DNA from 4 places in the Nonomuraea sp. NPDC059023 genome. Region 1 is predicted to be linked to each of the others. Evidence: riboswitches for the same ligand, from Rfam matches in the RefSeq annotation. Region 1 holds a riboswitch; each other region holds the start of a gene.

Region 1 (2,196 bases):
GCGCGCGGGCGATCTTCGTCAGCTCGCCCAGCGTGCGCAGCTCAGCGAACTGCGCCTCGTCGTTGGCGTCGGCGATCGAGCCGGGCCGCAGGCCGTCCCCGAGCGAGAAGGCCACGTCGTAGCTCGCCAGCAGCTCGCACATCTCCTCGAAGTGCTCGTAGAGGAAGCTCTCCCGGTGGTGGGCCAGGCACCACGCCGCCATGATCGAGCCGCCGCGCGAGACGATGCCGGTCTTGCGCCGCGCGGTCAGCGGCACGTACGCCAGCCGTACCCCCGCGTGCACGGTCATGTAGTCGACGCCCTGCTCGCACTGCTCGACCAGCGTGTCCCGGTAGACCTCCCACGACAGGTCGGCCGCCACGCCGCCGACCTTCTCCAGCGCCTGGTAGATCGGGACGGTCCCGATCGGCACCGGCGCGTTCCTGATGATCCACTCGCGGGTGGTGTGAATGTTGCGGCCGGTGGACAGGTCCATCACGGTGTCGGCGCCCCACCGGGTGGCCCAGGTCATCTTCTCCACCTCCTCGGAGATCGAGGAGGCGACCGCGGAGTTGCCGATGTTGGCGTTGATCTTCACGTGGAAGTTGCGGCCGATGACCATCGGCTCGCTCTCCGGATGGTTGACGTTGGCCGGGATGATCGCCCGACCGGCCGCCACCTCCTTGCGCACGAACTCGCCGCTCACTCCTTCCCTGACCGCGACGAACTCCATCTCCTTGGTGACCACGCCCCGCCGCGCGTAGGCGAGCTGGGTCACCGGCGCCCCGGTGGCCCGCAGCGGCTTGCGCCCGTCGCCGGGGAAGACCTCGGTGTTCGCGCGGGCCCAGGCCTGCTGCTCCTTGAAGCCGTCGTCGATGGGCCGCACCTGGCGGCCGCCGTAGCGGGCGACGTCGCCGCGTTCGAGCACCCACACCTCCCGCGACCGCGGCAGGCCCCGCGTGATGTCGGGGTTGTCCGGCCCGGAGGTGTCGTACAGCTCCACCGACGTCCCGTTCGACAGGTGCACCCGCCGCATGGGGACCCGCAGATCACCGAGATGGATCTTGGAAAAGCGCGCGTCACTCATCGCGCAAACTCCCTTCGCCGGCATTACCCGGATCAGGTTCTGGCGGTCGGCGGCTGCTCCAGCCGTCCTCTCAGCCCGTTGCACCGGGCTCCCGCGTTCGGACCGCGCCACCGTACCCCGGCGACCCGGGGTACGCACAAGACCCTTTACAGCGGCGGCTCGTCGATCCGCCGCCTCTCCTCGTAGACCGTCGTCGTACGGCGCGCGTGCGGGTCCTCGTAGATCGGCTCCTCGATCACCCTGCGGGTAACGTGCATCCGGTACAGACCGAACAGCAACCCGGCCAGACCACCGATCATGAGGACGACGCCGATCACATTGATGTCAAGACCGGCGAGGTCGAACTCGACCGCCCAGGTCAGGATCGCGCCGAGCATGATGAGGATGATGCCTCCGGCGATTGTCATAATGCACCTCCAGAGGAAACACCTATCCCCATGTCGAAGAACAAACCTGTCGTCGTGATCGGGCTCATGGGCTCGGGCAAGACGACCGTCGGCAAACTGCTGGCCCGCGAGCTGGGCGTGCCGCTCAGCGACAGCGACCCGTACCTGCGCGGACGCTACGGCGCCAGCGCCGCCGAGATCGCGAAGGCGGAGGGCGCGGACGTGCTGCACCGGAGGGAGGCCGAGCACGTGCTCCACGCGCTGACCGAGCCGCCCCAGGTGATCGCGGCGGCGGCCAGCACCGTGGAGGACCCGCGGGTACGCGAGGCGCTGCGCGCGGCCTTCGTGGTCTGGCTGGACGCCCCCGACGAGATCCTGGCCCAGCGGATGCGCTCGTCCGACCACCGCCCGGAGTTCTCGCCCTCCGCCATGCGGGCGCGGCGCGGGCCGTACTTCCTGCAGCTCGCCGACCTGCGGCTCGACGTCTCCACGGCCACCCCGGAAAACACGGCGACAACCATTTACGAGGCTCTATAAATTAGGGAAATGTTCGCGAACAAACCCACCCTCGCCGGTGACCGGGTGACCCTCGTACCCGTCGGGCCCGAGCACGTCGAGGGCCTGATCGAGCTGTGCGACGACCCCGAGGTCGCCCGGCTCACGGGCTCCCACACCCACGACGGGATCTCCCCCAAGGCGGCCCTGGAGTGGTACACCACGCGACGCGACCACGAGGACCGGCTC
Region 2 (2,196 bases), on a different contig from region 1:
ATCGGGTTGCTCAGCCTGATGGTGGTGGCCAACGCGGTCTCCGTGGTCGCGCCCAACTTCGGCGTCATGCTGGCCTCCCGGTTCCTGGTCGGCATCGGGATCGGCGGGTTCTGGGCGCTCGCGGCGGGCATCGCCGTACGGCTGGTGCCGGAACGTCACGTCGCGCGGGCCACCTCGCTGGCCTTCGGCGGTGCGACCGCGGCGAACGTGCTCGGCGTCCCGGCCGGGACGCTCATCGGCGGGCTCACCGACTGGCGGGTCGCCTTCGCCGCCGTCGGCGTGCTGGCCCTGCTGGTGGTCGGCGCGCTGCTGTGGCTGCTGCCGAGGATTCCCGCCACCGCCCCCGTCCGCCTGCGCGAACTGCCGCGCCAGTTCCGCAATCCGGTCGTCCGCGCCGCCGTCATCTCCACGTTCCTCGTGGTCAGCGGCCAGTACGCGGCCTTCACCTTCATCAGCCCGATCCTGCAGAACGTCTCCGGCGTGCCCGCCGACCTGATCGGCCCGGTCCTGCTCGGCTTCGGCGTCGCCGGAGTCGTCGGCACCTTCGTCGGCTCGTCCTGGGACGTCAGGCGCCGGGTCGTCACGCTGAGCGCGACCCTGGCCGTGATCATGGTGATCTTCCCGCTGGCCGGCACCACGCCGGTGACCGGTTCGATCCTGCTGCTGATCTGGGGCCTGGCCTACGGCGGCGCCCCCGTGGCCGTGCAGACCTGGATCCTGAAGGGCGCCGGAGCCTCGGCCGAGGCGGCGACCGCGCTGAACACCACCGTCTTCAACCTGGCCATCGCCTTCGGCGCCGCGTTCGGCGGGATCGTGGCCGACAACCTGGCCATCACCGGCGCCCTCTGGTTCGGCGCCCTCCTGATGGGACTCACCACATTGGCGGCTGTTACTGTGAGCGCGCGACGCGGGGTGCCCGACAAGGGCTGAGATCCAAACCCGTCGAACCTGATCTAGTTCGGACTAGCGAAGGGACTGTCGTGTTCACCGACGACGCCTGGACCCAAACCGCCGGCCTGCTGCGGGCCATCCACGAGCATCCGTTCAACACCGCCCTGGGCGACGGCACGCTCTCCCGCGAGCGCTTCGCCTTCTACATCGTCCAGGACGCCCGCTACCTGGAGGCGTTCGCCAAGGCCCTGGCCACCGCGGCCGTCAGGGCGGCGGACCCGGACGAGATGGCCTTCTGGTCGCAGGCCGCCCACGACGCCATCGCCGCCGAGCGCACCCTCCACGAGGGCTACATCGAGCAGTACGGCCTGACGGCCGCCGACCTGACCGGCGTGCCCACCTCGCCCACGGCCCTCGGCTACTCCTCCTGGCTGCAGGCCACCGCGCTGTCGGCGCCGTACCCGGTGCTGGCGGCGGCGGTGCTGCCCTGCTTCTGGATCTACGAGGACGTCGGCACCGCGCTGGTGGGCCGCAGCTCCGAGACCCATCCGTACCGCGCCTGGATCGCCACCTACGCCGACCCCGAGTACGCCGCGTCGGTCACGCGGGCCAAGCAGATCACCGACCGCCTCGCCGCCGAGGCCGACCCGGCGCTCCTGGAGGAGATGCGGGCCGCCTTCGTGAAGGCGGCGGAGTTCGAGTGGATGTTCTGGGACAGCGCCTGGCAACTGGAGTCCTGGCCTACCGCGAAGTGGCTTTAGCCGCCCGGATCAGCAGCACCACGACGGCGACCGAGCCGGCGGTGGTGAGCACGAGCTTGGCCCAGCTGACGGTCGTCGCCCAGGCGGGCATGGCGCCCAGGGCCGCGGCGACCAGCGTGTGCGTGTCCACGCCGGGCAGCACCGGCTCCAGGAAGCGGGCCGTGAACACCTGGCCGGGAATGATGACGACGCCGAGCACGAGCAGGATCGGCTGGAAGATCCAGGAGAGGATCCGGCCGATCCGCCTGCCGGTCAGGTTGAGCAGCGCCAGGACCACCAGGATGACGATGATCACGATCGCCAGGCCCTCGCTGCCGGCGAAGCTGATGCCGTTCCCGGTCAGCAGTTCCAGGGGCTGGTTCTGGCGGGCCATCTCGGCCTCGGCGGCCCGCTGGGCGGCGGCGCCGTAGAAGGTCACGGAGTAGATCCCCAGCAGGAACGGGACCACGGTCAGTAGCTGGATCACCGCTGCGGCGATGCGGGCGTTCATGGATGTCTCCTCGTTTTTGAACTTAGTAAAACTGTAGGACGTAGTTGAACTAAG
Region 3 (2,196 bases), on a different contig from region 1:
AGGTGACGTCGACGGCCAGCGCGATCGCGACCGTCAGCACGCCGATGGCGGTGGAGAAGATCCGCCGGTCCACCCTCGGCATCAGGTTCTGCAGGGAGACGGTCGTGGAGTACACGTTCGCGAACGACTGGTCGGTCTCGCGCAGCACCAGGATGGCGAAGAACAGCGCGCCCAGCGGCGCCGCCACGAACGGCGCGAACACCGCGGTGGAGTCGGCCGCGACCGCCGAGGCCCCGGCCAGCGCGACCGCGTAGACGCCCAGGCCCAGGCAGGCGATCTGGGCCAGCGTGTAGCCGCCCACGACGCCGGTGAAGGCGGCCCTGCTGGAGCGCGAGTGCCGCGCGAAGTCGGCGGCCAGCGGCACCCACGAGATCGACAGCGCGATCACGTAGTCGACGGCCGGGGCGAACGCGGTCCAGTCGCCACCGGTCTGCGGCGGCGCCTTGCCCAGGAAGTCCACGGCGAACCAGACCATCGCGATGATCACGCCGATCGTGACGTACCTGCGCAGCAGCCTGATCGCGCCCAGCGGCCAGATCGTCAGCGCCGTGGTGATCGCCCCGGCGACCAGCACCCAGACGGCGTACGGCACCGCCGTACCGAAGATGGCCATCGCGCCGTTGGAGATGACCCAGAGCTCGAACGCGCCCCAGCCGATCATCTGGACGATGTTGAGCACGGTCGGGATGTAGGACAGCTTGGCGCCGAACAGCCCGCGCAGCAGGACCATCGCCGGTTTGCCCGTCTGGGTGCCGGGGATGGCCGACAGGCCCACCATGGCGGTGCCGATCAGGCTGCCGACCGCGGTGGCGGTGAGCGCCGCCGCCAGGCTCAGCGGCGCGTCGCCGAGGGGGTTGAGCAGCAGCAGCGCGCCGGAGAAGCCCAGCAGGCTGACCGCGAGGTTGGCCCACAGCGCGCCCTGGTCGAGCACGCCGAGGGTTTTCGGCGTGGCCCCGTCCAGGGTCAGGGCCACCTCCGAGTGGTGGGGTTCATCAGAGTGGTGTGATCCATCGACGACACGCGTCATCGTGAACGCTCCCTACGCCGGCATTACCCGGTCAGGTTCATGCGGTCGGCGACGGCACTCGGTCGCCCTCTCAGCCTGGTTGCCCCAAGCTCCCGCGTTGGATTGATCTTTGGAGCTGGGAATGCACAGCTCGCGGCCCTCATGATGCCCCATATGGGCGCTTTCGGCCAGCCCGGGGTTCGAGATCTATCCTGCGGCGAGAGTCCGTCGACGTACGCCGGAGTACAGCTACATCCCTGGCGATAGCCGTACTTTCTGGCTGAACGACAACCCTTTCTGAACAGGCCTTTTGTAGTACGCGCGACGTGCTTCAGCCGCCGGGAACAGGCACAGAGCGATCACCGTGCCTTGGGAGGCCGTCAGACCTCGGCCATCGTCACGCGGTTGCTCACACAGACTGAAACACTTGGCAGTTATCCCACCTGCGTCATCGTCCTCGCGAACCCTCGTGTGCGCTTGATCGTCAAGCCCCATGAGACGCGCGGTACGCGTGTGTGTGTTGCACGCATGATCGAGCGCGAAGAGAAGGGGATCATTTGTCCGAGGACAACGATCTTCCACCGTCCGCCCGTGTCCGCGTCCTACCGCTCAGGCCGTCCCGCCGAGACAACGGCGACCTCTGCGGCGCCCTCGCAGCCGTTGCCGTGGCTGCGCTCCTGGCGCGCTGTCCCTGCCCCTGGAATCACCCGTCCCCGGGCCATCAGAGGCTGATGTACATCCCTCAGCCATGCTGCCCGACGCGTCGACGCCACAGCCAACCGTGACCGTGACACGCGTGATCATCCCACCGCCACGGCAGGAGCGCACCGCCGACCGCCACCGTCACGATCCCCGAGCGGAGCGGCCGGCCCCGATCAGCCGCGAGGCGAGTACGAGGGCGGAGTCTCGGCAGCAAACGGAGCGGGCGGGGTTCTGCGGTCAATTCCAGACTGCCGCGCATTGCTGAGCCCGAAGTGACCCAAGGTGTTCAGCCTCAGAGTGAGCCTTGCCCAGTCGCCATTACGCAGTGAAGAGTTCGAGAGCGATGAGAGAGCGCTCTGAGCCGTGGGGACACAAGAGGCCGGCCTGTCCCCGGTCTGTCCCCGACTTCAACGATGTGTCTCCGCAGGTCAATGTCATGTCGGGGACAGTGGGGACATGTGTGACGCGGACCTTGTACCTACGGGCGT
Region 4 (2,196 bases), on a different contig from region 1:
CTCGTAGGGTCACATCCGGATCTACCAGGCGTTCCACATCAAGACGGGCGCCAGCCTCGATGAGACGGCGGCCCTGGACGAGGTCGCGGGGCCGGTCGGCGGCCAGCACGGCGGTGATCCGATCTTCCGCGGTCAGCCACACCGCCGACCACTTCTCCCCCTCGCGGTACACGACCCGGCCGCCCGCGGGGTGATATCCGGCGTATTGCAGCATGTGACCGAACTGCTCCGACCAGAAGTACGGCACCGGGTCGTAGACCGCCTTCTCGCCCAGCAGCGTGGCGGCGGCCACGTCGGGAGAGTTGAGCGCGGTGTCCCAGTGTTCGACGCGCATCCGGGTCTGGAACCGGCGCGACCACCAGCTGGCGCAGTCGCCGACGGCCACCACGCCGGGCAGGGAGGTACGCAGGTGCTCGTCGGTGACGACGCCGTTGTGCAGGTCGATGTCGGCGTCGGCGAGCCATTCGAGCACCGGGCGGGCGCCGATGCCGGAGACCACGACGTGCGCGGGCACGAACTCGCCGCCGACCAGCTCCACGCCGCCTTCGACGACCTCGCTGACCATCGTGTCGAGCCGCAGGTCGACGCCCTCGTACCAGGGCAGCGTGCGCGCGCCCATCTCGCCGATCGCGTGCGACAGCGGCGTGCCGGCCGCCTCGATCACGGTGACCACGCAGCCCGCCTTGCGCGCCGCGGTCGCCACCTCGGCGCCGATCCAGCCCGCGCCCACCACGGCCACCCGCGCGCCGGGCACCAGGGCGGCCCGCAGCACGTGGGCGTCGTCGAGCGTACGCAGCACCAGCTGGGGGCCCTCGCCCGGCAGCCGGATCGGCTCGGAACCCGTCGCGATCACCAGGCCGTCGTAGGGCAGCTCGCCCTCGGTGGTCTCCACCACGCCCTCACGCAGGCTCTTCGCGGCCACGCCCGGCCGGAAGTCGGTTCGCAGGGCGGCCAGGTCGGTGTCGACGAAGCTGTCGTCGCTCGTGCCCAGCAGCACCGCCTTCGACAGGGGTGGACGGTCGTAGGGCCGGTGCCGCTCCTCGCCGAGGAGAGTGATCCTTCCTTCGAACCCGCGCCCGCGCAGCGATTCGACGCTGCGTACTCCGGCCAGGCCGGCTCCCACCACCACCACGTGATCCACGGTTCCGACCATACCGGGGTCATTCGTGGGAGTGCCTGCCGAGGCCGTAGGCTGGGACCGTAAGACGCGCGGGAGTCCGGCCTTAACCGGACTGAGAGGAAGGCTTCATCGGGCCTTCGACCGCAAGACACCTGATCCGGATCATGCCGGCGTAGGGAGCGGACATGCACGTGATCGTGGGCGGCGGCGTCGTCGGGCTCAGCGTGGCCTGGCGCCTGGCCCGCTCAGGACGGCCCGTCACCGTCGTCGACCCCGCGCCCGCCTCGGGCGCCACCCACGCCGCGGCGGGGATGCTCGCGCCGGTGAGCGAGGTCACGTTCACCGAGGAGCCGTTGCTGCGCCTGGGCGCGGCCTCGCTGGCGCGCTGGCCCGCCTTCGCCGCCGAACTGATCGCCGACGCGGGCCTCGGCCCCGGGGCGCTCGACTACCGCGCCGACGGCACGCTCGACGTGGCCTTCGGCGCCGACGACCTGGCCGTCCTGGAGGAGACTGCGGGCTTCATGGAGAAGCTGGGCCTGCGGGTCGAACGGCTCAGCGGGCGCGAGTGCCGCCGCCTGGAGCCCATGCTCGCGCCGTCGGTGCGCGGCGGCCTCCTGGCGCCCGGCGACGCCTGGGTGGACCCGCGCAGGGTCGCCGGCGCGCTGCTGGCCGCCTTGGAGCGCCTCGGGGTCCCGATCGTGCGGGCGCGGGTGCGCGAGCTGCTGCGCGGCGATGAGGGCGTCCAGGGTGTACGGCTGAGCCCGGGTGACTCCGGCGGCGAGCCGTACCCAGAGCCGGATCGGGAGGAGCTGCGCGCCGAGCGGGTGGTGCTGGCGGCGGGGGCGTGGAGCGGCGCGCTGGCCCCGGTGCCGGTGCGGCCGGTGAAGGGGCAGATCCTGCGCCTGCGCTCGCAGCGGCCGCTCCTGGGCAGGTGCGTGCGGGGCACGGTGCACGGGCTGCCCGTCTACCTGGTGCCGCGCGGCGACGGCGAGCTGGTCGTGGGGGCCACGCAGGAGGAGCTGGGGTTCGACACCCGGGTGACCGCGGGCGGGGTGTACGAGCTGCTGCGCGACGCC

Evidence for each region. A riboswitch is a leader RNA that binds a small molecule or an ion and turns the genes downstream of it on or off. The one in region 1 is predicted to bind thiamine pyrophosphate.
Region 2: linked by a shared signal. The riboswitch ahead of tenA (thiaminase II) and the one ahead of thiC (phosphomethylpyrimidine synthase ThiC) in region 1 are both predicted to bind thiamine pyrophosphate.
Region 3: linked by a shared signal. The riboswitch ahead of ACFWYW_RS15695 (purine-cytosine permease family protein) and the one ahead of thiC (phosphomethylpyrimidine synthase ThiC) in region 1 are both predicted to bind thiamine pyrophosphate.
Region 4: linked by a shared signal. The riboswitch ahead of thiO (glycine oxidase ThiO) and the one ahead of thiC (phosphomethylpyrimidine synthase ThiC) in region 1 are both predicted to bind thiamine pyrophosphate.

Annotation. Positions count from the first base shown of each region.
Region 1 is NZ_JBHYIO010000008.1:10,615-12,810, reverse strand. Features, by position in the region: gene thiC (phosphomethylpyrimidine synthase ThiC) at 1-1,066, opposite strand, end outside; TPP riboswitch at 1,059-1,171, opposite strand; gene ACFWYW_RS15780 (DUF6458 family protein) at 1,213-1,473, opposite strand; gene ACFWYW_RS15775 (shikimate kinase) at 1,504-1,989, shown strand; gene ACFWYW_RS15770 (GNAT family N-acetyltransferase) at 1,999-2,196, shown strand, end outside.
Region 2 is NZ_JBHYIO010000007.1:270,865-273,060, forward strand. Features, by position in the region: gene ACFWYW_RS15280 (MFS transporter) at 1-930, shown strand, start outside; TPP riboswitch at 899-993, shown strand; gene tenA (thiaminase II) at 981-1,652, shown strand; gene ACFWYW_RS15290 (hypothetical protein) at 1,633-2,142, opposite strand.
Region 3 is NZ_JBHYIO010000007.1:347,608-349,803, reverse strand. Features, by position in the region: gene ACFWYW_RS15695 (purine-cytosine permease family protein) at 1-973, opposite strand, end outside; TPP riboswitch at 1,018-1,133, opposite strand.
Region 4 is NZ_JBHYIO010000003.1:180,962-183,157, forward strand. Features, by position in the region: gene ACFWYW_RS06805 (NAD(P)/FAD-dependent oxidoreductase) at 1-1,141, opposite strand, end outside; TPP riboswitch at 1,200-1,316, shown strand; gene thiO (glycine oxidase ThiO) at 1,306-2,196, shown strand, end outside.